Regions from separate parts of the Pseudoalteromonas espejiana DSM 9414 genome, predicted to be linked through region 2. Evidence: predicted binding sites of a transcription regulator. Region 2 holds the regulator's gene; the other holds the start of a gene.
What was found. Region 2 encodes LexA, which represses DNA repair genes until DNA is damaged. Its sites were predicted from a motif close to TACTGTATNNNNATACAGTA; they were not measured.
Positions count from the first base shown of each region.

Region 1: uvrD (DNA helicase II) is a predicted target of LexA. The motif match lies at 6,084-6,103, and genes of this name have one in related genera.

Region 1 covers NZ_CP011028.1:137,737-154,296, forward strand. The annotation lists gene PESP_RS00665 (NAD(P)H-dependent oxidoreductase) at 188-844, shown strand; gene PESP_RS00670 (chemotaxis protein) at 894-1,754, opposite strand; gene PESP_RS00675 (tRNA(Met) cytidine acetyltransferase TmcA domain-containing protein) at 1,813-3,876, opposite strand; gene uvrD (DNA helicase II) at 3,854-6,019, opposite strand; gene PESP_RS00685 (hypothetical protein) at 6,332-6,556, shown strand; gene PESP_RS00690 (YacL family protein) at 6,668-7,036, shown strand; gene dut (dUTP diphosphatase) at 7,089-7,544, shown strand; gene PESP_RS00700 (NUDIX hydrolase) at 7,609-9,459, shown strand; gene PESP_RS00705 (hypothetical protein) at 9,456-10,181, shown strand; gene PESP_RS00710 (dCTP deaminase) at 10,182-10,745, shown strand; gene yrfG (GMP/IMP nucleotidase) at 10,742-11,389, opposite strand; gene nudE (ADP compounds hydrolase NudE) at 11,452-12,024, shown strand; gene cysQ (3'(2'),5'-bisphosphate nucleotidase CysQ) at 12,017-12,808, shown strand; tRNA gene PESP_RS00730 (tRNA-Met) at 12,957-13,033, shown strand; tRNA gene PESP_RS00735 (tRNA-Met) at 13,117-13,193, shown strand; tRNA gene PESP_RS00740 (tRNA-Met) at 13,376-13,452, shown strand; gene PESP_RS00745 (trimeric intracellular cation channel family protein) at 13,824-14,438, shown strand; partial or broken gene PESP_RS00750 (magnesium chelatase domain-containing protein) at 14,473-15,120, shown strand; gene PESP_RS00755 (endonuclease) at 15,173-15,871, shown strand; gene PESP_RS00760 (hypothetical protein) at 16,136-16,560, opposite strand, start outside.
Region 2 covers NZ_CP011028.1:3,514,230-3,530,789, forward strand. The annotation lists gene ctaD (cytochrome c oxidase subunit I) at 1-371, opposite strand, end outside; gene coxB (cytochrome c oxidase subunit II) at 371-1,513, opposite strand; gene lexA (transcriptional repressor LexA) at 1,987-2,604, opposite strand; gene PESP_RS16005 (PaaI family thioesterase) at 2,781-3,221, shown strand; gene PESP_RS16010 (hypothetical protein) at 3,226-3,606, opposite strand; gene PESP_RS16015 (DUF7218 family protein) at 3,838-4,089, shown strand; gene PESP_RS16020 (hypothetical protein) at 4,220-4,936, shown strand; gene PESP_RS20725 (VOC family protein) at 4,911-5,105, opposite strand; gene PESP_RS20730 (hypothetical protein) at 5,123-5,260, opposite strand; gene PESP_RS16030 (endonuclease) at 5,387-6,046, shown strand; gene PESP_RS16035 (S41 family peptidase) at 6,154-7,773, shown strand; gene PESP_RS16040 (hypothetical protein) at 7,773-8,141, shown strand; gene PESP_RS16045 (LysR family transcriptional regulator) at 8,196-9,092, opposite strand; gene PESP_RS16050 (NADPH-dependent FMN reductase) at 9,212-9,778, shown strand; gene PESP_RS16055 (tellurite resistance TerB family protein) at 9,782-10,225, opposite strand; gene PESP_RS16060 (hypothetical protein) at 10,324-10,698, shown strand; gene PESP_RS16065 (hypothetical protein) at 10,700-11,293, opposite strand; gene PESP_RS16070 (SRPBCC family protein) at 11,337-12,323, opposite strand; gene PESP_RS16075 (DUF3360 family protein) at 12,673-14,184, shown strand; gene leuD (3-isopropylmalate dehydratase small subunit) at 14,262-14,861, opposite strand; gene leuC (3-isopropylmalate dehydratase large subunit) at 14,861-16,261, opposite strand; gene leuB (3-isopropylmalate dehydrogenase) at 16,317-16,560, opposite strand, start outside.

The DNA of each region.
Region 1 (16,560 bases), 340 kb from region 2:
TTATCGCAGTCGGCCATTAAAGTGCTAATCGCTGCAGTCTGATCAATTATTTGAGAGAAATGGCTTTACCTATTATCAAATTTTTTTAGAAAGTCTTTTAAGGATTTTGCTGATTATCAATTGATAATAAAAGCTATACACTTGCTCCATCTTGTATTTACATACTTACATTACGACGGAGAAGAGCATGTCTCATCAAATCATTAAAGACTTACATAATCGTTATACTGCTAAGAAATATGATTCAGCAAAACGTATTTCATCAGAGGATCTGGAAGTAATTAAAGAAGCTATTCGTCTGTCTGCTTCTTCTATTAACTCTCAGCCTTGGAAGTTTGTTCTAGTAGAAAGTGAAGAAGGTAAGCAACGTTTACACGATACATTTGCAAACAAGCATCAGTTTAACCAGTTACACGCTAAAGAGGCATCTCATACGCTTTTACTTGCCTATGACCCACAATACACTAAAGACAAGTTCTCTAAGCGTGTAGATGTAGAAGTAAGCTCGGGCCACCTGCCAGCAGAAATGCGCGATAACTTTATGGGCGCATATGCATTTGCAGAAATGAACACAGATGAAAATGGCTATAACGGTAGCTGGACCAAGGCGCAGGTTTATTTAGCGCTTGGTAACATTATGCATACTCTAGCGCGCTTAAATATTGCCTCTACACCTATGGAAGGTGTTGATCCTGAACTGATTGGTGAAAAGTTTAGCGAAGAGCTTGATGGCCACATTTGTGAAGTGGCACTTGCTATGGGTTACCCAGTTGCTGAAGAAGATTGGAACTATGGTAAACCTAAAGCACGTTTAGCAGTTGAAGATATTATTGCTACTGTATAATGAGTTACTATGAATTAATTAGCCGAGCTTGTGCTCGGCTTTTTTGTTTTTAAAATAGGCCATATGCTTGGGTTTCTTCGCTGCTGTGATCGCTGCTGTGATCGCTTAAGTGGTCGGGTCTAAAAATTGCACTTGGATCAATTAGCACACTGTGTTTTTCAGCTAGTTTTATTAGCCCGCGCATCATTCCCTTTGTTTGCGGGTCTATATCAAAACCTACCTCAGTTAACTTATCGAGTGGTTTAATGTCTTCTTTTTTATAATCTATGTTGTCTTCAACTTTATCAACCAGCAGTCCAACATGTGGGTTTAAACCATCTTTGGTAGTAAAAACAATGATAGGCTTATAGTCGAGTGTGATTTGCTCTTTTGCTGATTCAAACAAGCGTAGTAATTGCATTAGGCTATTGCGCTTAATACTCGCTAAATATTTTATCGCTTGCTTATGTTCTTGGTTATTATGAGCATTAACTGCTTGGTTGCTTACATTTATAAGCTCTTTAGTAGGGCTATCAAACTTATCTATAATGTTTTTTAAATCGGCATTATCAGTTTTAAATTCTTTATAAAACACGGTAAAGCTATGTAGCTGAGCTTCGTCGTTGTTTATGGTGCCACTTTCTATATTGATGTTTTTTTCTAAATTGTTAAACCAACCGTTTAGTGTGTCTTGCGACTTTCTTAGTTCCGCAAGAGCTAACTTATTACTTTGCTCAGTAGAGCTGCCATTTAAAATAACACCTAAATCAAATACTGGCGTGGGGGTTTCCATGTAATCTTTTACACCAATAAAGCTCTTATTGTTATTGGGTAGTGTGGTGAGATTATTATCAAAGCGTTCAGTGAGTAATATATCGAGAATTTTAAGTGAAATTGTTTTACATCCCACCTGAAAGTTAATGAATTCCATACCTTTATCTTTAATTGCCCTGTTATGCCTTAAGGATAGAACAAATTAAATAAATAGCTTAAAGAGTGTGCTCTTTTTTAATAAGCGATTTAACTGCTTGTTTGAACTGCTGCTCTAAAGCTTTTTTTCCACCAAGATCATATTCAGCTATTAGCTGCTCTGTATTATGATTTTGCAAAACCATTTGTATTAATAGATGCTTATCTTTTTTTACTAGGTTATTTAAGTATGAAGGTGAGTGATTAAGCAAATACCAAATTTTTGGTGCTGCGCTAAAGCGACTTAAGTTATTGAGTAAACTTATTGGCTGAATATGTGGCGTTACTTCATCAGTGCAATGATCAATTAGCTCTGCTACTAACTCAACATTAAGCAGCCTAAAGTAGGTTAATAACCCATAAAATAAATCATGTTTAAATTGTTGCTTTAAGCTTTGTAAATTAGCTGATTGCCCTGATAAATATTTAACAACTAAAGCGGAGTGCTCTGCTGTGCTTTTATCTCGCTGATAACCAAGTTTAACTACACCAAACCCTTGTGATTGCCAAAAGCGTAAAAGCGTTGCGGTAGCGCCAAAACTTGCCCCTAAATATCGACATGTTGGCGTTAACTGTAACTGGCAATAATTCAGTAACGCTTTTCCTGTGCCTTGGTTATGTAAGTTAGGAGCAACGGCTATGCGTATAACCCGAGCACTTGGCTTTGTTAAGTAACAGGTTTTACTCGTTAATTGCCCGAGCGTTTGCGCCATTAAGTGGCCTTGTGGGCGGCGGTCACCACTAATTATTTTTTCGGCTAATTCAGCGTCTAGGCCGCCTTCTATGGCAACTAAACATACGGCAACAACACAAGAATTGCAGGTACTTATAAATAACTTTTGTGAAGGGGCATCAAGTAATTGGCGTAAATCATTAACGCTGCTTTGGTAGTGAGCCAGCGCAAGCAGTGCCACAGTTTGCTGAAGTAGTGTTTCATCGTTAATTAGTTGCTGTTGAGTAACTTCTAAGTGCTCAATACATGCATTTACATTAGCTAATTCATTATATTGAGCATCAAGAGCTAAAAGAGTACGAATGTGTTGCTCAAGCGGGTCGCCTTTAGCAAAGCGTAATGGCTCATTAAGTGTAATAACTTTTGCTGCTTTGTAAGTGGCTTTAATATGTTTAGTAAAGCGAATAGTGTAGCCTCTACCATTCCCTTCGTAGCCTACCAACGTGCTTGCAAATACAATACGGGGATAGTGCTCGAGCATTTTTAATAATAGCGGTACAGGAATAGCTGCAGCCTCATCTACAAGTAATAAATCACATTGTGGAAGCTGGCTAATAAGCGCATCGGGCGCCATATATTGTAGATTAGCTAATTGTTTTTGTTTACTGTTGTATTCAACTTGTAATGTTTTAGCTAAATGTTTAAAGGTGCTATGGGTTGCGCTAAATTGGGTGGTACACACGATAATATTTTTATTTGGCAGTGCGGCAGCTGCAAGCCCAAGCGCAGCAGATTTACCACGCCCTCTATCAGCGTTTATTAATAAAGGCCGGTTGGCACGTCCAGTTGCTACTTTAGTTATTTGCTCAACACAATGTTGCTGAGGTAAATAATCAATATTGTTAGTAATACCGCTTTTTAGTTCACTTTGCTTAAATGCAGTTTGCTGATCAAAATGCAGTGCAGGAAGAGTATGAATTAGCTGAGCAAAGCGTAAATTAAAATAGCTTTGCTGATTACTGTGCCCGTGAGATTGCACGCTTTTAAGAGCAGGATCTTGCCATGTAGTTAAGCTTGCTAGCGTTGGTAGTAATAAAAATAAAACGCCACCTGCTTTTACTGTACCGGCAAGTGCCGCAAGCTTATCAGGGTAAATACCACTAAAACCATCGTAAACAGCATGCGGGAATTCTTGACCTAATAACTGATGGGTATGTTCGGGCCAGCTTGCGCTTATAAGCTCAGAGCTTTTGGAAAGTACTTTAACACTATATGAGCTTGTTAAAGTACTTAGTAATTCATAACACCAGTTAGAGTCGCCAGTAATAAGGACTAACTGGCGATGCTTTGCGCCAGTTAGTTGTTGTGTTAATTGCTCAACACTGTGCTTATACAGCTTGAAGTCGTGCATACGCGGTTACTAGCCATTTACTGCCAAGGTCATCAAAGTTTACCTGCACTCGTGATTGCGCGCCGCTACCTTCGTAATTAAGTACAGTCCCTATACCAAACTTAGCGTGTAGTACGCGCTGGCCTAAGTTAAAGCCACTTTCTTCAAATACAGCATGGCTGACTGATGCACTAAAACGCCCCGCAGCAGGCGGGCGCGACACTTGCGTTTTAATACGAATTTCTTCAACGCAGTCTTCTGGTATTTCACGTAAAAAGCGTGAAGGGCTGTGGTATTTTTCTTGCCCGTATAAACGACGGCTTTCGGCGTGGCTAATATATAATTTATCCATTGCGCGGGTCATGCCTACGTAACAAAGGCGGCGCTCTTCTTCTAAGCGGCCAGACTCTTCATTACTTTGCTGCGAAGGGAACATGCCCTCTTCAACACCCACCATAAACACAAGTGGAAACTCTAAGCCTTTGGCTGAGTGAAGCGTCATCATTTGCACCGCGTCTTCGTGCTCATCGGCTTGGCCTTCACCAGATTCAAGCGATGTATAAGCTAAAAACCCTTGTAGTGGCGAACTAAACTCTTCTTCCTCAGGGAGCTCGTACTGATCGCAGGCACTGATAAGCTCTTCTAAGTTTTCTACGCGGGCACGGCCTTTTTCGCCTTTTTCAGCTTGGTACATAGCCATAAGGCCAGAGGTTTGAATAGCGTATTTAGCTTGCTCGTGCAATGTAAGGTCGCTAATTTTGTCTTCTATGTGCTCAACCAGCTCTACAAATTTAGATACTGCACCTGCGGCGCGGCCAGATAAGTGTTGTTGTTCAACAATAGCTTTAGCTGCGTACCAAAGCGGGAGTGACTCAGCACGTGCGCAGTCGCGTATATGACTTAATGTTTTATCACCAATACCACGGGCAGGGGTGTTAATAACACGCTCAAATGCAGCGTCGTCTTGGCGATTACCTACTAAGCGTAAGTACGATAGTGCATCTTTAATTTCTTGACGCTCGAAGAATCGCATACCACCGTAAATACGGTACTTTAAGCCTTCTTGTAGCATGGCTTCTTCGAGTACACGAGATTGCGCGTTGCTACGGTATAAAATGGCGGCGTCTTGCAACGCATTACCGGCATTTAACCAGCTACGTAATTTACTGCTTACAAAGCGGGCTTCGTCTAATTCGTTAAACGCAGCATAAATAGAAATAGGTTCGCCTTCATTACCATCGGTCCATAAGCTTTTACCCATGCGCTCTGAGTTGTTTTTTATAAGCGCATTAGATGCTTTTAGAATAGTCGCGGTTGAGCGGTAGTTTTGCTCAAGGCGAATAGTTTCGGCGTCAAAGTCAGTTAAAAAGCGTTTTATATTTTCTATTTTAGCGCCGCGCCAGCCATAAATACTTTGGTCGTCGTCGCCCACAATCATAATGCTTTGTGTATCGCCTGCGAGCAGCTTTAACCATGCGTATTGAATGGTATTGGTATCTTGAAACTCGTCTACCAGCATGTGCGCAAAGCGCTGTTGGTAATGGCGAAGCAGTGTAGGGTTATTTTTGAGCACCTCATAGCTACGCAATAGTATTTCAGCAAAATCGACTAAACCCGCGCGGTCACACGCTTCTTGATACGCGGCATATACACGCAGCATCATTTGTTCGTTTATATCGTAGGCTTGAATATCTTTAGGGCGAAGTGCTTCGTCTTTTTTAGCGCTTATGTACCAGCCAAATTGTTTAGCTGGCCACTTTTTATCATCAATATTCATTGATTTTAATAAGCGCTTGATCATTCTTAGCTGATCGTCAGAATCTAATATTTGAAAGGCTTCTGGCAGGTTGGCTTCTCGGTGATGAGCGCGCAAAATACGGTGCGATAAGCCATGGAAAGTACCAATCCACATACCACCGACCGGTGCTTTTAAGGTCTCTTCTACTCGCGTGCGCATTTCTTTAGCTGCTTTATTGGTAAAAGTAACCGCAAAAATACTATAAGCAGAGGCCTGCTCAACCTGCATTAACCACGCAATACGATGAACCAGCACTCGTGTTTTACCAGACCCAGCACCTGCTAATACCAGCATGTTTTGTAGTGGGGCTGCAACGGCATCGCGTTGTTTGTCATTTAAGCCATCGAGTAATTCAGAAACGTCCATCGTTACGCCTTTTCAATCAATAATGAGAGCAGTATAACAGGTGTTTTTGTTAGGCTAAATAAAATACTGTTTTTATGAACAGCTATTCTAAAAATAACCCCTTAAACCAATTAGCTGGCTAGTTTTTAGCGTCTATAAATAACTAAATTTAAAAATAAAAATAATCAAATTGACCTATATTTAGTAAAAAATACTAAAGCATTTATTTAGTGTTAATTTAACTACCTGATTTTTAAGCTTTAATAAATTGGCATAAAGTGTGATAGTAAGTAAATAACTAAAATTTAAAATTAATTAACTACAGAGGTGAGTATGTCAGGACAAGGTTCAGGCGGTAATGTTATTGCAGCACTATGTAATATATTTTTTCCCGGTTTAGGTCAATTAGTACAAGGGCGTATTTTAGCTGCTTTACTATTTGCTATTTTCTTTTTTGGTGGTGCCGCACTGTGGTTTTTAGTTGTGCCAGGGATTATTGCCGCCATAGTATACGTTTGGGCAATAATTGACGCCGCGAGATACCGCTCCAGAGATTAGTGATTATAAAATAAGTAATAGCGCCCATTGGCGCTATTTTGCTTTTTAGAGTCGGCGTTTAAGCTAATTTACGGGTATAATCGCGCTATTAGTGTTTAATAAGTAACAGTTATGGAATATCAATTTATACGTGACCCTATTAGTGGGCTGCGCATTAAAATAAGCAGCGAACACGCAATAATTGGCCGTTGGCTAAATGAAGAGATTGGCAAAGACAAAGTGGCTATGGTGCAAGCACTTATTACCTCGGTAAAAACAAGCTACGAGCCAGTTACTCTAAAAGGCCAAGAAATAGATTTAATACTCTCTAAAGATGAAGCCTTATTTGAAGCGCATGCGCTGCATCAAGACAGCGAAGATTTAGTTGCCTACCAAGATGATGATTTAATGCTTGAAGAAAATGGTCTAGTGAGTGGTTGTGGCTTTGAAGATTTTGTTGACCTGATCAACTCATGGCATGAGTTTTCGGCTGGTCGTTAAGTTATATTATCTGTATTATTTTTATAAATTTATTTAGAGTAGAAAGTTTAAAATGAAAAAAGTTGAATTAAAAATTGTAAATCCTAAAGTTGGTACTGAAATTCCTATGCCTGAGTATGCTACAGATGGCTCAGCAGCGATTGATCTTAGAGCTTGTATCGATGATGCGTTACGACTTTCACCAGGCGAAACTAAACTAATACCTACTGGTATTGCTTTAAATATGCAGGACACTGGAATGGCTGCGACTATTTTACCACGCTCTGGTTTGGGTCATAAACATGGGATTGTACTGGGTAATTTAGTCGGATTAATTGACTCAGACTATCAAGGTGAGTTATTCATTTCAGTATGGAATAGGGGTAATGATGAATTTGCAATAAACTCTGGTGATAGAATTGCTCAATTGATGTTTATACCAGTACTTAAAGCTGATTTTGTACTTGTCGATGAGTTTGAAGCAACTGAGCGTGGAACTGGCGGCTTTGGCCATACTGGCGTGAAGTAGCTTTCTTAGATAGATGGCGTGTATATCCACGCCACATAGCAACTTAGTTAAAAGGATTTACTAAATGATGCAACATATTATTGCAGTAATTTCAGCAGTCTTAATTTGGTTAGTGTTTTATATTTTCAATAAAGATATTGCTATTGGAGCTTTAGGAAGTATTGCAGGTTTTATAATTGTTGAGCTTTATCTTTTTATGCGAAAAAATGACATCGATCTTACATTTCTTGGCCTGAGAAGGTTACTTTATGTATTTAAGAAGAGAAAAATAATAAAAAAATCTATTAATTACGACTCTTTGGCTGATTATACCTTTTGGTTAAAAGAGGAGTTTGTTTTTCCGCTATCCTCCTTTAATAAAAAAATAGATAAAACTGTAATTCAAAAGCTTTCAAGTTTCGAAGCCGCAATATTTATTTTACTTGTTAATGATAACCACAATTGTATAGATTGCAGCTACCTTACTTCAGAAGATTTTAAGGAGCTTTTTACTAAAGCTCTAAAAGAGCCCTTTTATAAAAGGTTAATTCTCAAAGAATCTCTGTCGCAAATTATTAAGCCAGCTGATTTAGAAAAACTACTTATCAAGTTTGAAGAGCAATTAGCTGTAGATTGCGATTTAAGTAATGAAAATATTGATAATGATCTTTTTAAAGAAAAAGTTAAAGAGTTGTGCGCCATGGGTGGAGAAATGACAATATCAATTTTCTCAACCACCTCTCAACTATCCCACGATATATTAAAAGATTTAAAAGCCTATCAAACAAGTTCCACTAAAGTTGATATAGATTTCTATCTTTGCAGTCCAAATGTTAAAACAGACTCAGCAATTTTGGAATTAATGAAGGAGTACGAAGTCCCTGTTGGTGCTTTACCATTTCAATTTGTAAAGGTTCGCAATAAAAAAGCACATGTAGAAATGGATATTACCCGTCGTGTATTTAGAGTGTTGCGTTCTTTTCAAGACATTAAGGATAATCAAGAGAGTTACTGTAAAACGTCGGTTTATTTATATAAAAAAAGCTACCCCGGGTGCAAAATTCGCCTAATAGAAAACAAGTTTGTTGAATTACAACCTGGTCCATTAAAGTTTGCTAATAATTTATATCGATTTCGTATCGCGAGCACTGATTCAGAAATAATACATACTCTTAGTAATGCTGTTAAAAACTTTAAAGGTGGTAATGAAGTTCAATGTATTGAATTATTAAACCAGCCAATAGAGCAGGCTGAAAAGCAGGCATTATTAGAATTAGCAGAATGGCTAATATCAAGGGGCATAAAAACAGATGATTTATTTAATTATGCAACAGATGTTCATGCATCTAGTGGTGATCAAGAAACTCGTACTAGGCTAAAATTTTTACAAAACAGAATAGGAACTGCTTATAAGGCTATATCTAATTTGAGTGATTCTATAAATGAAGAACTTTATGCAGAAGAAAACTTTGAACAATTGACGGGTACAGGTATTAGGGAAGTTAAAATAAACAATAAAATTAAACATATAACAGTCGCTGCTATTTTTACTAATAATAATAAAATTCTCCTAATTGAAAAAGCCAAAGAATTTTACCAAGGAAAGTATAGTCTTGTTGCAGGGCATGTTGAGTATCAAGATAATACGCTTGCTGATGCTGTTGAGAGAGAGGTCAATGAAGAGATAGGGTTGGGCATAAGTAGCTTAAGTTATATTTTTCATATTGATGACTTAACAGACAAATGTGGTCACGGTGGTGATCTACATGATTGGCATGTTTTTAATTCTTATGAAATCATAGATGAGAATAGTTTAAAACTTGGTGCCGAAGTTAAAAGTATTAAATGGGTTTCTTTGAATGAACTTCAAAAAATGAAAGAAGAATTAACTGACGGTGCTTGCAAGATTTTTAATGCCATGGGTTGGTTGAAATGAAAACTGTTGTTATAAGACTAACTGGCGGTGGTGCTATTTCTGAAGCTAGTACCGAAATTGATGTGCCATGGTGGGGGTATAGAAATATGCATATCACTCCTGATGTGTTCAAAGATTTACCAGTGATTATTGCAAACAACCCATCAACAAAGTTCATATTTGTTTGCGGTGGCATAGGAGCTTTTCTTTTTACTGATTTAGTTAAAAACCTAGCTATGGATAGTTATGTAGATGAAGTTGGGAAAGGCATAATTTCGATATTAAATGGTATCGCAATATCATATTTAAACTCATTTTCTATAAACGTTTATCCAAATGAAGTACCTGTCAATGAAATAGAAAAATACTTGTTTACAACGGATGCTAGATGCTTTTTTATTAAGCCTGATTCAGGTTGTGTTAGCAGTGATTCACTTGCTGCAGAAGCCGCTTTTTTAACTAAAGCAGACCTTCTGTTATATGTAAAAAAAGGTGCCCCTCAATATCATGTTGGTTTCGATAAACCAACAATCATAAATCGCTGGTCATTAGATGATATAGAGCTTAAATCTCTTACTTTATATGAAGATCAAAATAAGCATTATGTGCTTGATTATCAGGCATGCTCCATACTCAAATCCAATTCTAACGAAACTTATATTATTCCTCCTGAAATTATTAAAGAGATCAATACGAGCTTTTTTCCTGGTAGTAACTCAGAATTAGTAACAAGGGTCTATTAAATGGTATTAAGTTCCGAAAGCATAAAAAAAGAACTAATTGAAGGTAAGCTTGTCATTGAGGGTTTTAAAGAAAGCTCATTCAGACCTGCAAGCTATTTACTTAGGCTAAGTGACCACATACTTTTAATGGAACAGCACGATAGAGAAATTGATACTAAATCTACAGATACGAAATCTTTTTTTAAAGCGATACAAATTCCAATTGAAGGGTATGTATTAAAACCAGGTGATTTTATATTGGGGGCTTCTGTTGAGTCTTTGAGTTTACCTAGTTTTTTGTGCGGAGAGCTAAGTCAGCTATCCTGCTACGCTAGAGTGGGGCTGAACATTAACTTTAGCGCTAATTATGTTGCACCTACATTTGGTCACAATAACCCATCATCTATTACCTTCGAGATAAAAAATGAATCTTGTAACGATATTCGCATATATCCCAGAGTGAATTTTTGTCACATACGTTTTATACAAACTGATTTGGATGTTAAAAGTTCATATAATGGAATATATAGTGGCCATAAAGAAGCTAAGGCAGCTGACTTTAGTACAAAGCCAGCGAAGGGTTAAATAAGCTTACGGTAGTCGGTAACGTTTAAGTAATCGGCTATTACATTATGTGGTTGCTTACTGTCTGGGTTAGCAACCGCAAGTAAATGCTCGATGCCGTATTCTCTAGCGGCATTTAACACCGGCACACTGTCATCAACAAACAGGGTACGTTGTTTATTAAAGCCTAAGTCTTTTTGTACTTGATGCCACAAACTTTGCTGCTCTTTACTCACTCCGTATTGGTGAGTCGACACCACACCATCTAAATAATTGTCTATGGCGGTGTGTTCAAATTTGAGCATGACGTTTTCAGGGTGGGCGTTAGTTAACAATATTAGCTCTTTACCCGCTTTTTTCAGCTCAGTTAAAAAGTGAGGTACATCTTCACGCACTTGTATTAAATGCTGTGTTTGGCGCTTTAATTCCATAATGGGCAAATTAAGTTGCTCTTCCCAATAGTCTAAGCAATACCATTGTATTTGCCCGCTTACCGCTTGATAGCGTTTGTGCATATCGGCTTTCGCTTCATCAAGGGTTATATTGCGAGTGAGTGCAAGTTGCTCAGGAACAACATTAAGCCAAAAATGACTATCGAAATGTAAATCGAGTAATGTTCCGTCCATATCGAGTAAAACGGTATCGATTTTTGACCAATTTAGCATGGGCTTTTCCTTGTGAAAAGTTTATGATTAAGCACAACTGCCATGATAGCAAAATAACGCCAATGACACAGAAAAAGCACCCAACTCCACCGCAAATTATCAGCAATGATGTCGTCGCTAAAAGCCGCCTATTCACTGTTGAATCGTTAGAACTTAAATTCTCTAATAACGAAGAGCGCCAGTACGAGCGTATTCGCGGCGGTGGCCGAGGTGCAGTGATGATTGTGCCTATTACTGCCGATAACGAAATGCTACTAGTGCGAGAGTATTGCGCTGGTACAAACGACTATCAGTTAGGGTTTCCGAAGGGGTTAATAGATCCGGGCGAAACCCCACAGCAAGCAGCAAATCGAGAGCTTAAAGAAGAAGTGGGCTTTGGCGCTGAGTTTTTTGAGCCGCTTAAAGTGGTGTCTATGGCGCCAAGTTATTTTAATGCCACTATGCATATTTTGTTTGCCAAGCAGCTATATCCGCAAACGTTGCCTGGTGATGAGCCAGAGCCGTTAGTGGTTGTTAAGTGGCCATTAACTGATTGGCAGTCATTATTAGAGCAAGAAGATTTTACCGAAGCTCGCAGTGTTGCCGCTTTGCTATTATTAAATAAATACCTAGCGTCTGGAGCTGCGAATGAATAAATTATTAGAGCCATGTATAGCGCTTGCACAAAGTGCAGGTGATGTAATTATGGCTATTTATAAAAAAGATGATATTGGCCAACAAGAAAAGTCTGACAGTACCCCAGTTACAAAAGCTGACCTGGCTTCTAATGATGTTTTGGTAGCTGGCCTGCAGGCACTTGCACCCGACATTCCAATTATGTCAGAAGAAACGCCTATTCCGGCCCTAGCTGACAGACAAAACTGGCAGCGGTATTGGTTACTTGATCCTATGGATGGCACTGGCGAGTTTATTTTAGAAAGTGGTGACTTTGCCGTAAATATTGCGCTTATTGAAAACAACCACCCTGTGCTGGGGGTTATTCATTGGCCAGCCAAAGGTATTACTTACTTTGCTACTGCAAATAACGGTGCGTTTAAGCGTGAAAATGGCAGCGATACTAAAATGTCGGTAGCAACACCCGATAACTTAACGCTTGCCGTAAGCCGCAGACAAAAAATTGAGGCTGTGAGTCAGTATTTAAATACTCAGTTTGCCACCATCGCCGTTGGCTCGTGTTCGTTAAAAGCGTGTATTGTTGCAGAGGGCAAAGCCGATTGCTTTTTAAGAATTGGTCCAACAGGTGAGTGGGATACTGGGGCTTCTCAAGTAATTGTAGAGGAAGCGGGCGGTTGTATAACCGATGCTGAGTTTAACCCTCTTACTTACAACCAGCGCGAGAGCACAGAAAATCCAGACTTTATTGTTATGGGACACCCTGACTGGGAGTTTCAAAAAATGATAAGCCCGCATCAAAGGTAGCTATTTAAAGAGTGGTTTGGTTGGTTTTTGTTCGGTTGAACGCAATTAACTAGTTAAAGCCTTGCAATATAAGTTTATTCCTATATTATAGCGCTCTCTTCGAAACAGGCTCGTGATTAACACGAAACTATTTCAAAGAAATTACAGGCGCGGGATGGAGCAGCCTGGTAGCTCGTCGGGCTCATAACCCGAAGGTCGTCGGTTCAAATCCGGCTCCCGCAACCAATTTCCTATAGAGGATTGAGGTTACTGTAAAACTCTAACTTAAGAGATTAAATTAAGTAGTCGATAGACTTAAAATATACAGGCGCGGGATGGAGCAGCCTGGTAGCTCGTCGGGCTCATAACCCGAAGGTCGTCGGTTCAAATCCGGCTCCCGCAACCAATTTCTTCTAGAGGATTGAGGTTACTGTAGAATGTTAGTTAAGGAAAAGCTTGTCGGTCTCAGCTCTTCATTAGCCAGCAAAGGTCGTCGGTTCAAATCCGGCTCCCGCAACCAATTTCCTTTAGGGAGTTGGCAGCCACGTTGTAATGTAAGCAACGCTAAATAAGTATACATATTTCAGGCGCGGGATGGAGCAGCCTGGTAGCTCGTCGGGCTCATAACCCGAAGGTCGTCGGTTCAAATCCGGCTCCCGCAACCACTGAAATAAAATGTTAGAATGAATCGACACTCTATATGAGTGTTTTTTTATGTCTAAAATTCAGCGCAATGGATAGCTCGTCGGTCTCAGCTTTCCATTAGCCAGCAAAGGTCGTCTTCACTGCGTTAGGCATTCACCTTTCATAAGCTCAGGCTCCCGCAACCACTGAAATAATAAGTTTTATTAAATCGACACGCCTAAAGCGTTTTTTTATGCCTAAAATTTATGTTTATTTCCTCATTAAACACTCTCAGGTTTATACCCCCAAGCAATATTCTATAAATGTTATAAACTTCTCTAAAAAAGCGTTATTACTTAAAACTTTATATTGTTTGTGTTAAAACAACACAAATATTTTTAGGCTGTTACACATGACTGAACTGTACCATTGGTTTGATTTAATAGGCATTGCTGTGTTTGCTATTACGGGCACTTTAGTTGCGCACGAAAAGAAAATGGATGGCTTTGGTGTTGTGGTATTGGCAACTGTCACAGCGATTGGTGGTGGGACAGTTCGCGATGTTATTTTGGATGTTCCCGTGTTTTGGCTTCATGACCAAAGTTACTTTTATGCCATTTTAGCCGCAGTCTTGATCACTACTCGACTTATTAATAAGCAAAAATCGATTCCGCATTACACTTTGCAAATTGCTGATGCGTTCGGCTTAGCTTTTTTTGCCGTTATGGGTACTCAAAAAGCATTGCTGGCGGGTATGCCGCATATGACTGCGATTATAATGGGGGTTATCACGGGGTGCTTTGGCGGTATGATCCGCGATGTGCTTGCGCGCGAAATTCCTATGCTGTTAAAAGGCGAGCTATATGCTATTACCTGTATAGCGGGCGGTATTGTTTATACGCTTGGAATTTATTTTGAAATAGCAACCGAACTTGCCATGGTTTTAGCGATGTTAACCACTTTATTGCTACGTATTGCCGCTATTAAATGGCAAATTACAGTACACGTTTTTAATTATTCTGACTAAACTGGTGTAATCACACCATTTTCTAGGATAAGGAATGTCGTTAGCTCGCATATATTCTCGTGCTCAAGTGGGCATAAATGCTCCAGAAGTGATTGTAGAAGTTCACCTAGGGAATGGTTTACCAGCTTTTCATATTGTAGGGCTCCCTGAGGCCTCAGTTAAAGAATCTAAAGACAGAGTGCGCAGTGCACTTGAGAACTCTCAATTTGGTTTTCCCGATCAACGCATAACCGTAAATTTAGCCCCTGCCGATTTACCTAAAGATGGTGGCCGGTTTGATTTAGCCATTGCGGTAGGTATTTTAGTGGCCTCTGGCCAGGTTGTTTGCCCTGATATTCATAAGTACGAATTTTACGGTGAGCTTGCACTTAATGGTGAGGTACGTGGCGTTAACGCTATTTTGCCCTCGGTACTTGCTGCAAAAGAGCAAGACCGCTGTTGTTTTTTACCTTTTGCGAACGACAGCCTAGCGAGTTTAGTAAATGGTGTTAAACGCAAAGCGGTTAATTCATTACAAGAAGTGTGGGGTGATTTACTCAATCAGCAGCCTTTACCTTTAAATATTGAATACCCAGATTGCGCGCAGTCTCCTGACTTTTTACTCGATTTAAGTGATGTTAAAGGCCAGCCTGGCGCCAAGCGGGTATTAGAAATTGCCGCCGCTGGAGGCCATAATTTACTTAACTGCATGTCCTAATAGACCCATAAATTAATGTAACCCTCAGAGGCCTCTAATGAAGCTTATTTGTCTTTTATTCTTTACAGCTTTCGCGTGTTTAACTCATGCGGGTGGTATCCCAAGCTCATGGTCTAAAGCTAAGCAAATAGTCAGAGATAAGGTGTATTTTGACCATAAGATAACTAAGTATTGTGGCTGTTCTTATGAGCCTAAAGGAGTTAGTGGGGGAGTTATTGATACTACCTCATGTGGTTACAATGGTTCTGGAATGAAGTATCAAAATGCTATAAATGTTCTTGATTGGGAGCATGTTGTGCCTGCCTCTTTGACACCAGCTAAGGAAATGAATTGTTGGGTTAATGGTAGTCGTAGTATATGCGAAAGGACTTCTAAAGAGGCTAAGGCTATCATTTTTGACCTTCATAACCTCGTGCCTTCAATAGGGCAAACTAATCGAATCAGGTCTAACTCAAGGTATGGGATTATCGAAGGGGAAGAGCAAAGGCTGGGTTTATGTGATTTTGAATGGTCTAAAGGTATTACTGAACCGTCGGAACGAATTCGAGGTGAATTGGCTAGAGTGTGGTTGTATATGAGTTATAGACACAACGTCGTTATGCCTGAAGGTGAGCGCCTAATGTTTCTTAGGTGGTCTCTTAGTGACCCACCTGATGAGTGGGAATATACTAGGAATGCTAGGATTAAGGAGCTTCAAGGTAACTCTAATATATTCATCGATATGTTTAAATATTAGTTTAGTTGAGCAGTAAATCGTGACGAGTGGCGTTAATAACCTAGCGAGCATTCATTAGATAAGTGATTACTTAGTGTTTGTTCGTGTTAGCTGTTAACACCTGAAGAGGCATCTTATACAACACTATACGAGTTTATACCGTAAGCTTATCGAGCATAAGTTTGAATATAATCATGTTTACTGCATGGTCTAAAAACCCCTACAGACCTTATATATAAAGACCTGCAGAGGAGTTCTTATGTATAACTATAGGATAGGGCTGAGCTAGAACGCAGCGATTTCCTTCTCTAGTTGCTTTCTAGTTTCTTTCGCCATTTTGACTCGCTCATGAGGTAATGTGAAGTCATACTCAATCATTGAGTTGTCACATTGAGTGCCATGCTGAGCCAGTTCTTTAAGAGCTAACGTACCACCAACCTTAAAAAATGTGTCATAGACTCCATTGGCTAGGCGTTCTATGGTTTGTGGCGGGTGATTTGCAATTGTTTGAGTTACAGGGTATCCAAGCCTCTTTAACTCTTTAGAAAGTGTCGTTGATATATTTACCCCACTAGATGTGAACTCTGTTAAAGCTCCTCCTTTTTTTTGAGGTATTAAGCAAAACTCAGCAGCTAGTAAAGGTAAGTCGTAACGCTCACGACATATGTCTTTAAAGTTACTGTCAGTTATGTTTTCACCTTTAAGTACGG
Region 2 (16,560 bases):
AAAATCCAAAAGCTCCAGTTATTCATTCTTGGCAGTGCCATATCGGGCGCACCAATCATCAGTGGTACCATCCAGTTAGCCAGCCCTGTAAAAGCAGGCATAACGGCTCCAAACACCATGATTAGCCCATGCACTGTAGTCATTTGGTTAAAAAAGTGAGGATCGACAAGCTGTAATCCGGGTTGAAATAATTCAGCCCTAATTACCATGGCCATTGCGCCACCAATTAAGAACATCGTCAGTGAAAAAATTAAATATAAACTGCCAATGTCTTTATGGTTGGTTGTGTAAAGCCAGCGCTTAAAGCCTTTTGCAGGGTGGTGGCCGTGGTGAGCTTCATTGGCGTTTGGTTGTTCTGCTATGCTACTCATTAGTTCGCCTCCCCATCAGCATCAAGTGCTGCCTGAATTTCACTAGGTTGAATTACATCACCCGTATCGTTACCCCACGCATTGCGTTTGTAGGTAATGACTGCCGCAAGTTGCTTTATTGATAGTTGTTTAGCAAAAGCTTGCATAGCAGTGCCAGGACGGCCATGAATTACAATATCTATATGATCTTTTATATCACCAAGCACAATGGGGCTGCCTTTAAGCGCAGGAAATACGCCCGGTAAGCCCATACCTGTTGGCTGATGGCACGCAGCGCAACTTGCCATATATACTTGCTCGCCCAAGGTCATTAACTCTTCTTTAGGAATTGTTTGATCAAGCAATGCTGCATCGGCTAATGCCGCTTTTTGCTTTGCTTGCTTGGCATCGGCAAGCCAAGCATTAAAATCTTCCTCTGATTTTGCCTCAACCACCACTGGCATAAAGCCATGATCTTTACCGCACAGCTCAGCGCACTGTCCGCGGTAAATGCCTTCTTCGTTAATGTTGGTCCACGTTTCGTTTATAAATCCGGGGTTGGCATCTTTTTTAACTGCAAAATCGGGTACCCACCAAGAGTGAATAACGTCATCTGAGGTCATTAAAAAACGTACTTTTTGATTTATTGGCAGCACTAAAGGTTTATCAACCTCAAGTAAATAATTAGGATTTTTATTGGCAAGGTTGGCTATTTCATCTTGGGGGGTAGACAAAATAGAGTAAAACTCTACATCTTCGCCCATATATTCGTAATGCCATTTCCACTGCGAACCGGTAATTTTAATGGTTAAATCGGCCTTGCTAGCATCTTCCATTGCAATAAGTGTTTTAGTGGCAGGGATTGCCATGGCAATTAAAATAACAAATGGAATGGCAGTCCAAAGTATTTCTACTTTAGTACTTTCATGAAACTGGGCAGGTACTGCCCCTTTAGATTTACGATGATGAATCAGTGCCCAAAACATAATTGCGAACACTATCACCCCAATCACACAACATATTAAAAATATGGTCATGTGCAGCTGATATACATTATTGCTTATATCGGTTACGCCCTTGCGCATATTGTATTGGCTATTGGCCATTACATGCTGTGGAAACACAATCAATATAAGCCACAAGGTAGAGGTCAGTTTACCCATGTGACGGCTCCTTTGATGCTATTGCTAATGCAAAGCGAAGAGGCATACGGCTTAAACGCCTATTCGTTATTTTTATTATTTAACCAACCTAATTTGTTTTGATTGGTATAGCTGCGCCAACAAAGAATGTGTATTTGTGTGTTCTCAAAACCGAAAAGCTGTGAGTTATTGTTAGCCCAGCAAATTAATAATTAGCTAAAAAACATACAACAAGCAAGTTTTAGTATAAAAAACAAACAAGTTATATTTTAAAATAAGTTTTAATTACGCCAGCTTAAACACAAGTTAATTGCTAAATAGCGAGTAAAACTAGGGGGTGTATCATATAAAAGAGGAGTTAAGTGCGAGTGCAAAAAAGTTTACAGCTTAAATAACTTTATGGCTGCTTTAGTATTACTAAAAGGTGGGTTTTAAAACAAAAATGCACACTAACAAGTGTGCATTTGTAAATTTATTGCTTAATGTGGCCTAAATTACATCCAATCGGCGTTTCTTATTACGCCTACGGCTAAGCCTTCAATATTAAACGACTCATTTTCAAGGTCTACTTCTATTGGCGTAAACTCTTCATTTTCGGCGTGTAATAATACTTTGCGACCTGCTTTTTCTAGGCGTTTTACGGTTACATCTTCATCAACTCGTGCAACCACAACTTGGCCGTTTTCAGCCGTTTGAGTACGGTGTACAGCTAGTAAGTCGCCGTCCATAATGCCTATGTCTTTCATGCTCATACCGTTTACACGCAGTAAAAAATCGGCTGCTGGTTTAAACATTAAAGGGTCAATTTTACAATGGCTCTCCACGTGTTCTTGCGCCAAAATAGGAGAACCCGCCGCAACACGGCCTATAAGTGGTAAGCCTAATTGCTCAGGCTCTTCTTCTTCAATTAACTGAATCCCACGGCTTGCGCCAGGTTTCATTTTAATTACGCCCTTTTTAGCAAGCGCTTTGAGATGCTCTTCGGCAGCATTGGCACTTTTAAAGCCTAGTGTTTGTGCGATTTCGGCACGTGTAGGAGGCATACCAGTATCTTTAATAAAAACTTTTATTAGTTCGAGTATTTGAGCTTGGCGTTTCGTTAATGGTCGCATACAACTGGTTTTCCATACAGTACATTTAACTGTGAGTATATACAGTTAAATAAAAATCGCAAATTTAAATTGTGTTTTAAATAGCTAAACTAAATACATATGTGTACATTTTAGGTAATTATAAAATTTGCATATTTAAAATGCTATAAACAAGGTTTTAATTCAAAGGAGTAGTTATGAGTATTTGGCACCAACCCATTACATTAGAGCTTTGCAAACAATTAGATGAAGGAATAAGCGGTCAAGGCACTTTAATGAAAACCATGGGGATAGAAATAACCGAAATAGGCGACGATTACCTAGTTGCCACTATGCCTGCAATTCCTGAGCACCATAACCCAATGGGAATGGTACACGGCGGCGCTAATGTAGTACTTGCCGAAACGGTTGCTAGTTATGCTGCCAATTTTGTCATTGATTTTACAAAGTTTTACTGTGTAGGGCAGGAAATTAGTGCAAGCCATTTAAAAGCGTCACGCAATGGGACGTTAACAGCAACGGCTCGTGCATTTCATATTGGTAAACGCAGTTCGGTTTGGGAAATAAAAATTACTAATAGCCGCAACGAGCTTTGCTGCGTATCAAAAATGACCGCAGCAGTGGTTGAGCGAAAGTAATAGCTTACTTATCAATCGGGTAAATTGTAATTTCCATACCTGCGCCAATTGCAGATATACGTAGTAATGTATCTGCATGTAGGGCTTGGTTAAAACACTTTGGTGATGTGCCCGACTCAAAGCCAATATCAAACGTTCTTCGCGAGCAACTAAGCCACTGTTTTAGCGCATTGCGCGAGCACGATTCTATTAGTTCACATAAGTGGTTAATTGCTTTATCTGGCGTGCTTATATCGCCCGCAGCTTCAATACGCGCCAATTGACGATATTCGTCTTTGTCATAATGCAAAACCATCGCGTTTTTCTTTAAGTCAGCCACTAAAACACTAATATCTTGTTTAGACTCAAGCTCCAGATCTACATTTAAAAATTGAATTTCTGACATTGTCTGCTTTTTACCCTCTTATAGTTTCACCGCAAACTTTAACGCAGTTTTACTTTTATACCAAATCAACTAAGCAGTAATCCTTACTTAATCCTCATAAACTCACTTTTTAATGCTTTTGGCACCTAACTTGCTCTTTTTAACAGAGCGAGCTTAAACGCTTAATAATGCGAATCAATAATGAAATTTATACACACTTTGTGTAAGTAACGGTTTTTAAGGAGAGCTAAAATGGTAGATCATGGTCCGCAAATTAAAAACGACGATCAGTACGATGCACTTCGCGATGAGGGCATGAGCAAACAAAAAGCCGCACGTATTGCCAATAGTAATACTCATAAAACAGCGGTAAAGGGCGGCAAAGCCTCTCAGTATGAGCAACGCACAAAAAAGCAGTTATACGATAAAGCAAAAGAAGTGGGTATTAGCGGGCGCTCTAAAATGAGCAAACAAGAGCTAATAAATGCCCTGCGTGAAAGCTAACATTAGCTAAAATCTATTGATGTAATTAAAGCCTCATATTTATAAACTTATGAAAAACTGCGACAAAATGCCGCAGTAAAAGCGTGGGAAGCTATAATAAACTAACGCTAAAAATAATAAGAAGATAAATATGAGCAAAAAAATATTTAAGCGTGCACGCAAATTACATAAGTGGCTAGGCTATTTACTTGCCTTACAAATTTTGGCTTGGCTTTTAGGCGGCCTAGTTATGAGCGCTATTCCACTTGAATATGTGCATGGTAAACACCTTGCTAAGCGCACACTTACAAACCCATTTACACAAGCCGACTACCCCACATCACTCGATAATATTACTGCCCAAGTGGCTAACCCCACTCAAATACTATTTGAAAACTTTTTAACTACCCCGCTTATTACTGTTATCAATAATACCGAGCAGCAAAGCTTTAATGGTTTAACGGGTCGCCCTTTTGAACCACCCACTAAAATACAAATTACCGCTAATGCGCAGGCTCATTTACTTATCGACGCTAAACCAATTAGCACCACACTTTTAGCACAAGGCACTCGAGAGGTCGGATACAAAGCAAATGTGTGGCAAGTACAATTTAACGACACCTTTAATACTACGCTGTATTTAAACGCAATTAACGGCAAAGTTATAACTGTTCGTAGCACACTATGGCGCATATTCGACTTTTTTTGGATGCTGCACATAATGGATTACGACGAGCGAGAAGATTTTAACAACCCGTTACTCATCAGCTTTGCAGCCACCAGCGTGCTATTTTGTTTATGCGGTATCATTTTATTAATACAAAACGTTAGGCTAAAAAAGCTTAAACATGTTGGTCTATCAAAATAGGATTGCCGTCTGGGTCGGTAATAATAAAGCTTTTATCACCCACGGGCTCAACGCTTATATGAGCGCTTTGAAAGTATTCGCTTAGCGCATCAACATCTTTAAAGTCTGTAACGGTTTGTGCATGCTGATCCCAACCAGGGTTGAAGGTCAGCATATTTTTATCAAACATACCCGAAAACAATCCAATTAAATGCTCACCATTTTCATTACTAGCCAGTTTTGTTCTACCTCACCTGCAAACTCGCTAAAACCCAGTTTTTCGTAAAACGCTTTTGAGACTTTAATATCTTTCACCGTTAAACTTATTGAAAAAGCACCTAGCATGGTCATCTCCTCTCTATTTTTTATATAAGTATAGAGTGTACTGAGCGTTGCAGATTAAAATTTACGCAGGCTTTATCTTTTAGCAGCAAAACTTTAGACTAGCGCCTCCTGTAGTTCACGTATGTGATGGATATGCTTAAATTTATTTTGGCCTTTGTGGCTTGTTGTATTTGTTTTTCTGCATCGAGTGAAGAGTTTACCCGTTTTTCAACGGCTAAAAGGCACTTAATTAAAACCCTACCCGATAACGCTAAAAGCCTTTACTGCGGTTGTGACATTAAAAAGCAGGGTAAAAAACTAATTCCCGACCCTAGCAACTGTGGCTATATTCCGCGTAATACTTTAACTTCCTCTGGCAAAGTTAATGTACGTGCTCTGCGTATTGAGTGGGAGCACATAGTGCCCGCGTGGGAGTTTGGCCACCAGCTACAATGCTGGCAAGACGGCGGGCGTAAAAACTGTCGAAAGATCAGTGCTAAGTTTAGAAAAATGGAAGCCGACATAAACAACTTAGCCCCCGCTATTGGCGAAATTAACGCAGACAGATCTAACTATCGCTTTGGTATGCTTAGCCAAAACGCCACACAATATGGCCGCTGCCAAGTAAAAGTTAACTTTAAACAACGCGTAGTAGAGCCACCATTTTATGCACGTAAGCGCATTGCCGACACCTACGCTTATATGCAAAAAACATACGGTTTAAAAATATCAGACAAACAACAAAAGCTATTTGATGCGTGGCAAAGGCAAGCGTTTGCTAATAAAAGTAGCGCAAGCAAACTTTAAAAACCGTGTTTTGTACACTCATTTACATAAAGCAGGGCCAAATACGTTGAATAAATAGGCGGGTGTTGTAGTATTTTAAACAACTTATTTACAAAAAGTAGTTTTGTATGTTTAAAAATAATAAAGCATCACTCGCTATTGTTGCTGCACTTTCAGGCCTAACGCTTGCTGGTTGTGGTGGCGGTAGCAGCATGAATGAAACGCCAGATCCAGTAATAACCCCTCCAACAAGCTCAGCACCAACGTGGACTGCCGGAGTATTTGAGCCATCGGATGATTTAAAAAACTTTTGCGAAACACCGCGCACAGGTAACGACCCGTTTAATAATAATGAGCCTTACCCAGACCAAGCAGGCTCAGCACTTTACGAAAAACTTTGGCTTCGCTCGTGGAGTGACGAAACCTACCTTTGGTATGACGAAATTGCCGATAACGACCCTGAGTCATTCGATACGGTAGCTGAGTACTTTGCTCAGCTAAAAACCGAAGAACTGACCGATTCAGGTGCTAAAAAAGATAACTTTCATTTTTCTGAGCCTTCTGAGGACTACTTTCAAGAAGCGCAATCAGGTGTTACCTCAGGTTATGGCATAAATTGGGCATTTATAGGCGACTCAGCCGATAGAATTTTACGCGTTGCCTACCTTGAAGATGACTCACCAGCAAGCCAAATTGGCTTTCAACGAGGCGATACCGTACTTGAAGTTGATGGCGTTAGTATAAACACCAACACACAAGCTGGCGTAGATACCCTAAACGAAGGTCTATTTAGCCCAACTAATGGCGATTCGCACACCATTGTTGTGCGCAGTAACGATGGCGCTGAAAAAACCTTTAACGTCACTGCTGGCAACATAGAGCAAACACCTGTTCAAAACGTTAAAACCATTACCACAGCAAATGGCACTAGCGTAGGGTACATGCAGTTTAATAGCCATATAGGGATTGCCCAAGAAGGCCTTATTGCTGCCGTAAATAAATTTAAAACCGATAACGTAGACGAGTTAGTAATAGACTTTAGATACAACGGGGGCGGTTTATTAGCGCTTTCTTCGCAGCTTGCCTACATGGTAGCTGGCAGTGCAAATGTGCAAAATCGTATTTATTACCAAACACAGCAAAACGATAAACAACCCGTTGAATCACCTTTCCCATTTATAGATGAAGAGATTGATTACTCAACCTTTTTTAGCACTGGTGAAAGCCTTCCTGATTTGAACCTATCTAAGGTGTATGTACTTAGTACATCGAGCACTTGTTCGGCATCAGAAGCCTTTATTAATGGTTTAAAAGGTATAGACGCAGAGGTTGTACTCATTGGCGATACCACCTGTGGCAAACCATATGGTTTTACCCCAACACATAACTGCGGCACCACTTATTACACCATTCAATTTAGCGGGATTAATAGTAAAGGCTTTGGTGAATATGCAGCAGGCTTTACGCCTACGCCTTCGCCGCAATTTGATGCTGATGTAAAAGGCTGTGTAGTGAGTGACGACTTTGACAGCCCATTAGGCGACCCAAGCGAAGGGATACTCTCTACTGCGCTTTACCATATTGATAATAACGGCACGTGCCCTATTAGCACTACCTCTGCGAGTAATAAAACGCAAGTACAAAGCGCTGCGGGCGATAGTAAGCAACTACTACCTTTAAACGCACCTGATAACTTTAACCGTGGCAATATGGATTTAACATGGCCTACGTTAAATAAGGATAAGTAATGACAAAGCTAGTGGCAGTATTAACATTATTATTTATTGGAGGCTGTAACAGTATGAATAATGCCACTGCAAAGCCTGCGCTACTAACAGAGGTAAACCCAGGCGTTATAGCTACGCTGCAACAAGCGATTATAAAAGCTAAAGGTGGCAAGCTAGTTACATTGGCCGACACTGTTTTTACCAAACGCAGTGAGCTGTTACTAAGCCATGGTACAAGTAAAGATCCAAATGGCATGCCCATAATGGGCGCGCATAATATAAAGTCTGAAAAATTTGTTTTACAAATAATCGGCGATCAGTGCGTGCTTTATTACCCTAAAAAAGATATGTCTATTGAGCTTAAAAACGTAAGTTGTAAATCGCAATAAAACGCTAAATAAGGCGCTAGGTATTTATATTAGCGCCTTATTTATTAAGGGCTATTAAGCGTTTGGCATTTTACTAAAATACGCTTTTAATAACCCAGCAAAAGCTTGCACTTTAGCCGTGCGGTGAACCAAATGATGAGTAACCAACCAAGAGTCAAACTCCCAATGCAGTTGATCATGAAGTATAGGGATTAGATCTGGGTTACCCTCAACAGCGCTTTTGTGCAAGCCACCAATGCCTAAACCTTTTATAACTGCGCGCGCTGCTTCTGAGGTTTCTGATACGCGTAACTTTATTTGCGACTGCGGAATAAACTCATCAACCCAACCAAAGTAAGGCACTCGCGCATTAAACCCCGCCAAACCCGATACAAAATTATGCTGCTTTAAGTCATCTAAGGTTTTAGGCATACCGTGTTTAGCAATATAACGTTTATGTGCATACAGCCCTGCCGATAATGTGGCTAAGTGCTGCGCTATATAATCACCCTCGTCGGGTTTAGGGCCAACTCGTAAAGCAATATGTGCTTGTCCGTGGTCAAGCCTTAAGCGCTTTTGCTCTAAAATCACCTCTAATTGCACTTGCGGATGCAGCGTTTGAAATTGCTCACACACATTACTAAGCATATCCATAAAACCGCTTACCGTGGTAAGTAGTAAACTGCCTCTTAGTTCGCTGTCGGCAGCAGCTATTGCGTTGTGTAAACCTTCTAATGAGTTATCAATTGCTTGTGCGGTTTCAAATAGCTTATCGCCACTTTCAGTTACTTTATAACCACGCGCATGACGATGAAATAGCCTTACATTTAAGTTTTTTTCAAGGTTATTAATACGTCTGAGCACTGTGCTATGGTGCACATTTAATGCCTCAGCAGCAGCTGTAAGCGTGCCAAGACGCGCCACCTCAAAGGCAACTTTTACATCTTGCCAATCATCAAATTTTATTGCCATGCTATCCGCCTTCTACTTATGTGCATATACGCACACAAGTGTTGCGTTAATTCGGGTTTTCTACAAGCAAAAATTTGCTACATTAGTTACGTCATCAAAAACTTTAAAAGGCCATTACCATGTCAGCACCAAAAATTATCGCGCTCGCGGGTAGCTTGCGTAAAGACAGCTTTAATCAAAAACTAATTAACGAAGCAGCTCGCTTTGCTCTGCAAACAGGTGCCGAAGTAGAAGTAATTAAACTCACTGATTTAGATTTACCCATTTTTAGCGAAGATATTGAAGCGCAAGGAACACCAGCCGACGCCCAACTTTTAAAAGATAAGTTACGCACTGCTGATGGTATTTTATTAGCAAGCCCTGAGTACAATGGCTCTATTACTGCGGCGCTTAAAAATGCAATTGATTGGGCGTCACGTACTGAGCAAGGCGCTGTGCCTGCGTTTCGCAATAAAGTAGTGGCGTTATTTGCTACATCGCCTGGTGGGCTTGGTGGCTTGCGCGGCTTAAACCATGTACGCGACATTTTAAGTGGGATTGGCTCATTAGTACTGGCTGATCAACTTGCTGTGCCTTCGGCATTTACTGTATTTGACGAAAACGGCCAAATCAGTGACCCAGCCACCGCAGAAAAAGTCACAGTGCTAACGCAGCAGCTCGTTTCTGTTGCTAGTAAATTAAGCTAACTTTTATGATGGTGTCGCCGCTATTTTAGCGGCGATGAAATCGGTATGCGCTACATATAAAAGCCCTGCTACTTTACGTATAACGTACTCTTCTTGTGGGTCTAACTCTCCATCGGCATACGCTAATTGCCATAATAGTTCAATTATTTCAATGCGCTGAGCTGCACTGCAATGATCGTTTATTTGCTTTGAAAACTGAAAGTAGTCAATCGCCCCATCTAAACTGCTCGCAGCATTTGTTGTTAGCTCATCTACTTCTGTATCAGTTAAATTAAAGTATTTTTTTAAGGTTACAGTCAGGGTGTGTTGTTCATTATGGTCGAGTTTAGTATCAGCACGCATCACTTCAATAAGCAGCGCTGCAACCGCTGTTTTTAAGTCATGTTGCTCTATACTTGGCTGTTGCTCGTCAAAAGCGGCAAACAGTTGTTTTATTTGTTTGAACATCACATATTCTCTTTTTGGGTGTTAGACTTAACTTAAATACATCGTGCTTAATGTTTTATTAATGGGTATTAAGTTCGCAAATTAAAGGATACATTTTTATGAAAGGCTTATACACACCGCATTTAATTGCTGGCGCTGCATTGCTAGCCTTTTCTGGTATAGGGACCGCCTTTGCAGAAGTGGGCGAAAAAGAAAAGTCATACGACTTTGACAATAAAGTGCATTATTACCAAACAAAAATTGGCGAAGACAACTATAAAATAGAAATACAATCAGACGATTACAAACACTTTGCTAATCAAAGTATGTTTTTACTGCGCCACGCAGACAGGCTATGCCGCGGCAGAACCTTTATGTTAAAAGTGCTTGAAGGCGTGCAAGAGTACGAACGCTTTCCTACTAAACCACGCGCTTATCAACCACCATTAAACGTTTTACTACAATGTGACGCACCCGAAAAAAAAGAGAAATAGTTTATTTTTCGTAGCCCCAAGGCGCTGCTGGTGGAGTAATTGGTTTAGTTAAATCAAAATCCACCTTAAACTCGCGCCCTTGGCGAATTAGCCTATAAGTAAATACCTCAGGGTAAATATACATTTGCCATGTATTACCTGCCGACTGTGCAATACCTTGCTCTACAAATAATTCTTTAGAGTATTGATCGGCTGGAAACGACTGCATTTGTGCAAAACCGGCATCAAGTGTATGACCGCCATACATAGTTGAGGCATCGTCAGTACCATCTTCATGGCGATGATCGTGCTTTAAGCTCAAACCACTGCCCGTTTTAGTAATAATCCACGTACGTGATGCATCATCTCCCACATGAAATGGCACTTGTAGCTCGCTATCAGTACATTTGCGTACATGCATAACTAGCTTTTTATTATCAAATGAGCTTGGGCCTTTTGCGTTATCTACGCTTACTTTGCCCTCAAACGCTTTACCACAATGCGCGGTAATATTATTAAAAAACGCATCATGTGTTGGTATAGATACCAAAGGCGCTGGGCGCGCGATAGCCGCTGATGAGGCAAGTAATAACGTTGCTGCCGTTAATAATTTCATAAAGTGCTCTTATAATAGTTTTTTAATACCATAGCGGTTTAAGCTAAAAATGGGAAATAGCTGCGACAAGTGGCTTTTCTGATCTATTTTTCATTAATGTTAAAAGTGAATGATGGAAGTCTTGAAAAATTACCTCACCCCATATTCGCGAATAAACACCAAAATTTGTATTATCTTGCACAGTCGTTTTTAAAGTTAAAATGGTATTGCCGCTTTTATCTTCACTTAACTCATACCCACCGTAAAGAGGTGAAAAGTATTCGCCGCCTAGTTTTACATGTTTATCGAGTGCATCATCGGGAATAGCATCAGGGTCTATCTCAAATCTATAAAGCATCTGTTTATTTGGCTGCCAATCCGTAATCACTTCTTTAAATATAACCCCTTTTTGCCATTTACTGGTTCTAATTGCACCAACACCCGTAGCATTCATATTTGCCTCTAAGGGTTTAGGTACACCTATTAACTGGGTAAGCGAAAATGGCAATTCTTGTGGCTCTATGGTGTTTACATTTGCAAGCTGCTGCCACACACGGTTTATAGGCGCTTCAATAATTATAGAGTTGGTGACTTCGTACGTTTTTGATAAGTGTAAATAATTTACCTCAATAGGTGAGAGCAATACAGGAAGTAAAGCTATTGAAAGTAAAGAACGGTTAGCGTTTTTTGTTTTGCGATTTTTGATAAAGCCTGCCAGTAAACCACCCATACTTGCAAAGAGCATAAAGGCAGGCAAAGCCATTACCACACAAATACTGCCTTCAAGTAACGTAATAACACTTACAAGTAAAAAAACAAAAATTGGCTGCCAAGCAATAGTTACCATTTGCCTTTTAGTTAATGTTTTTGAGCTTTTAAGTTCAAAATGAATACGAATATAGCCAATTGCAATCGGCACTAAAAACATAAAGGAAATAGACACAAGGCTACTTAAATTATAAGTATCGAATAGCTCTACAAACAGCCGCATAAATATGCCGTAAAGCGTACCGAGTAAAATACCAATTGATTTAGGGGATTGAATTTGCATTATATTTCTTATTATTTGAGTAACCATTGAACCTAGCAGATGCGCTATTTCAGTTCAATTAAAATACACAGACCACTACTTAGACTAAAGGATAACAGCCCTGCTTTTATAATGCTTCATCTAATTAGAACAAGCGAAAAACATATAAACACCTGATTTATAATAAAATAAAATTAAATTCATTTTATAACTAAAACTACCAACTCGCAGGTTTAGCATTAAATAAAGCCATACACGACCTTTTGCCTATACATTCCTGAGTAAAAGCTGATCTACCCTGCTCCTTCACTATTCATTTGCTTTAACAAAAGCCGTATTAATAAATAAGCAACGAGTAACAGGAGGGACTATGTCAGTAACCCCAAAGGGTAACGAGCCAGAAAAAACAAGCGCATCGCACGTAGATGATGCCAACAGCTATCAAAATAAGCATAAACCAAGTTCAGAGTTTAATACCCGTGACGAATATTTAGAGCACGAGCTGCAAATTATGCAGCCAAAGCGTTGGCGGCCTAATTTACCATTTAGAGACTACCGCTTTGAATTTGAAGACACGATTCCAGCTATGGCGGGCACCATCGGTAAAGTCGTTATGGTGGGGGCTATTGCCGCTACTTTTGCAGCGCCACTAGGTTTAAGTGATGCGTTTGTTTTAGAAAACGTACGCTATGAGTTACTCATTGTTTCTATTTTTATTATTTTGTTTTCGGGCTTTATTTTACCCACGGCTAACTTAGCCGGTACTCATGGCCCACTTATTCCTCTTATTCCTATTGTGGTTGCCGCTGGCGGCCACCCTATGGCGTTTGGCTTACTCATTGGTGCCTTTGGCTTTATTTTAGCGATAACCAAAGGAGGGAGTTTGCTGGCACGCTTAACCAGTAAAGGAGTGTGCGGGGGTTTACTCATATACTTAGGCTTTATTGGTACTATTTCGCAGGTTAAAAAGCTATTTGCATGGGCTGAGGCCATTGATATGGCGCACATTGCATTTATTGTTATTTTGGCCACCATTTTATTGTATGCGTTACTTGAGCATTTTAAAAAGCGCTGGCTAGCGGTGCCGCTTAGCTGCCTAATTGGCGGTGTGGTTGCATTTGCACTCGGTGCCCCATTTGAATTTCATACTGCACCAGGCTTACCAAATATGAACCCAGCTTATTGGTGGGGCGAAAACACGGGTTGGATGCTTGGCCTACCAACGCTTGAAAGCTTTGTGGTTGTACTGCCATTTGCGGTATTGGCTGTTGCTATGTGGTCACCGGATTTTTTAGGGCATCAAGTTTTTCAAAAAATTAGTTACCCACAACGTACTGAAAAAGTACAAATGAACATAGACGATACCATGCTAAGCGCATCAGTTAGACAAACCTTTGGCTCACTGGCCGGTGGTGCTAACTTTACCTCATCGTGGGGGACTTACATCGTCCCTGCCGCTATAGCTAAACGCCCTATTCCGGCGGGCGCCATTTTAACAGCCGTATTTTGTATTATTGCGGGTTTATGGGGCTACCCAATGGATTTAGCCATTTGGCAACCCGTGCTATGTGTTGCACTTATTGTTGGTGTGTTTATTCCGCTGCTTGAGGCGGGTATGGAAATGACACGCGAAGGTAAAACAACGCAATCGGCCGCAATAGTCGTATTTGCATCAAGCTTGGTTAACCCTGCTTTTGGTTGGTCACTAACTATGTTGCTTGATAACTTAGGCTTAATTGGCTGTAAAGAACGTAGTGCTAATTTAACTAAAATGAGCCGCTGGGTTATTCCGCTCATTATGTTTGTGGTTTTAACTACCGTTATGGCTATTGTTGGTATGCTGCCAGGTATACCTGCGCTAATGGCTGATTTTAGACATTAATAACTAAAAGCTTTTAGGATATAAAAAAGCGCGGCTTATTAACTAAGTCGCGCTTTGTTTTCATATGTAATTTTGCCTTACTGCCAAGGGCGCTCAGCAGCAAGTTGTTTTTCAAACGTATCAATTTGTGGATTTAGCGTTTCGGTCACACCAATAAAATCTAAGCCACTTAATAAACGCTCTTTTACGTCTTTACGAATATCAAAACTAATTGGCGCAAATTTATCGCTTGTTAGTGTTTGGTTTTCAAGATCAATTTGAATGTGTATATCGTCGTGCTGCTCGCTAAGTACAAACAATTGCTCAAGCGTGTCGGCAGGTAGCGCAATGGCTAACATTTGGTTGTTACCGCAGTTATTAAAGAAAATATCAGCAAAGCTTTCCGCTAAAATTACTTCAAAACCATATTGCTTAAGCGCCCACGGTGCATGCTCACGTGATGAGCCACAACCAAAGTTGTCGCGCGTTAATAATATTTGCGCGCCTTGGTAGCACGGGCGGTTTAAAATAAAATCAGGGTTTGGTTCGCCGTTTTCTAGGTAACGCCAATCGTAAAACAGTGCCGCATCAAAGCCATCACGGCTAGTAGATGTTAAAAACTGCTTAGGAATGATTTGGTCTGTATCTACATTGTTTTTATCAAGTGGGGCCATTAAGCCACTAAAAAATACGCTCATTAGGCTTCTCCTCTAATATCAACAAAGTGGCCATGTATTGCAGCAGCCGCCGCCATTGCAGGGCTTACTAAATGCGTGCGCCCGCCACGACCTTGGCGGCCTTCAAAGTTACGGTTAGACGTAGATGCACAGCGCTTACCCGCTTCTAAGCGGTCGTCGTTCATTGCTAAACACATTGAGCAGCCCGGCTCGCGCCATTCAAAGCCTGCCGCTTTAAAAATATCGGCTAAACCCTCGTCTTCTGCTTGCTTTTTAACTAAGCCAGAGCCCGGTACAATAAGTGCTTCAATGCCAGCTACAACTTGCTTACCTTCAACAATTTTTGCCGCTGCACGTAAATCTTCAATACGGCTATTAGTGCACGAACCAATAAATACCGTATCTACTTTTGCGCTTGATAATTTATCGCCCGCTTTTAAGTCCATGTATCTAAGTGCACTGCGTATAGCATCGGCTTTAATTAAATCAGGTTCTTGGTCAGGATCTGGAATGCATTCATCAACGCCAATGACTTGCTCTGGGCTTGTGCCCCAGGTAATTTGCGGCTGAATGTCGTTAGCTTCAAGCTCAACACTCAAGTCAAACTCAGCGCCGTCATCTGTTTTTAAGGTTTCCCAGTACTTAACTGCGGCGTCAAAATCAGCGCCTTTAGGCGCAAATGGGCGGCCTTTTAAATAATCATAGGTAATTTGATCTGATGCTATTAAACCCGCTTTAGCACCCATTTCAATGCTCATATTACATAGCGTCATACGGGCTTCCATTGAAAGTGCTTCAATGCCTTCACCACAAAATTCAGCAACATAACCTGTGCCACCAGCAGTACCTAATTTACCAATAACCGCCATTATTAAATCTTTAGAGGTTACCGTTGGGCGAAGCACACCGTTAATTTGAATTTTTAACGACTTTGCCTTTTTTTGCTGTAGTGTTTGCGTAGCTAATACGTGCTCAACCTCAGACGTACCAATACCATGTGCTAAGGCGCCAAACGCACCATGCGTAGAGGTATGGCTATCGCCACATACAATGGTAGTGCCAGGCAGGGTAATACCTTGCTCTGGTCCCATTACATGCACTATGCCTTGGTTAATTGAGTTTAAATCGTATAGTACAATGCCAAACTCTTTACAGTTTTTATCTAGTGCCATTAACTGGTTTTTAGATACTTCGCTTGCGGCGTCAAGTGATCGGCTTTTAGTCGATACGTTATGATCCATCGTTGCAAAGGTTTTTTCTGGGCAACGTACTTTACGGTTTTTTTCACGTAGGCCTGCAAAGGCCTGTGGTGATGTCACCTCATGCACTAAATGGCGGTCAATATAAAGTAAATCAGTTTGCTCATTTATGCTGGCAACAGTATGTGCTTGCCAAATTTTGTCGTATAACGTTTGGGCCACTTGCTAATTCCCTACTCTGTTAAGTCGCAGCATAACGGTGCTGCGCCTTTAATAATTAAATACGTGAAACGATGGCAGCTGCCACATCGCTTGTGCTGTATCCACCTTGTGGGTAGATATCTGGCGTACCAACGCCTGCTTCTACGGCTTCGGCTACGGCTTTTTCAATGGTGCGCGCTGCTTCGTCTTGCCCTAATGAGTAACGTAGCATAAGTGCAGCACTTAAAATTTGCGCAATCGGGTTTGCAACGCCTTTGCCTGCAATATCAGGAGCTGAGCCACCAGCAGGCTCATACAAA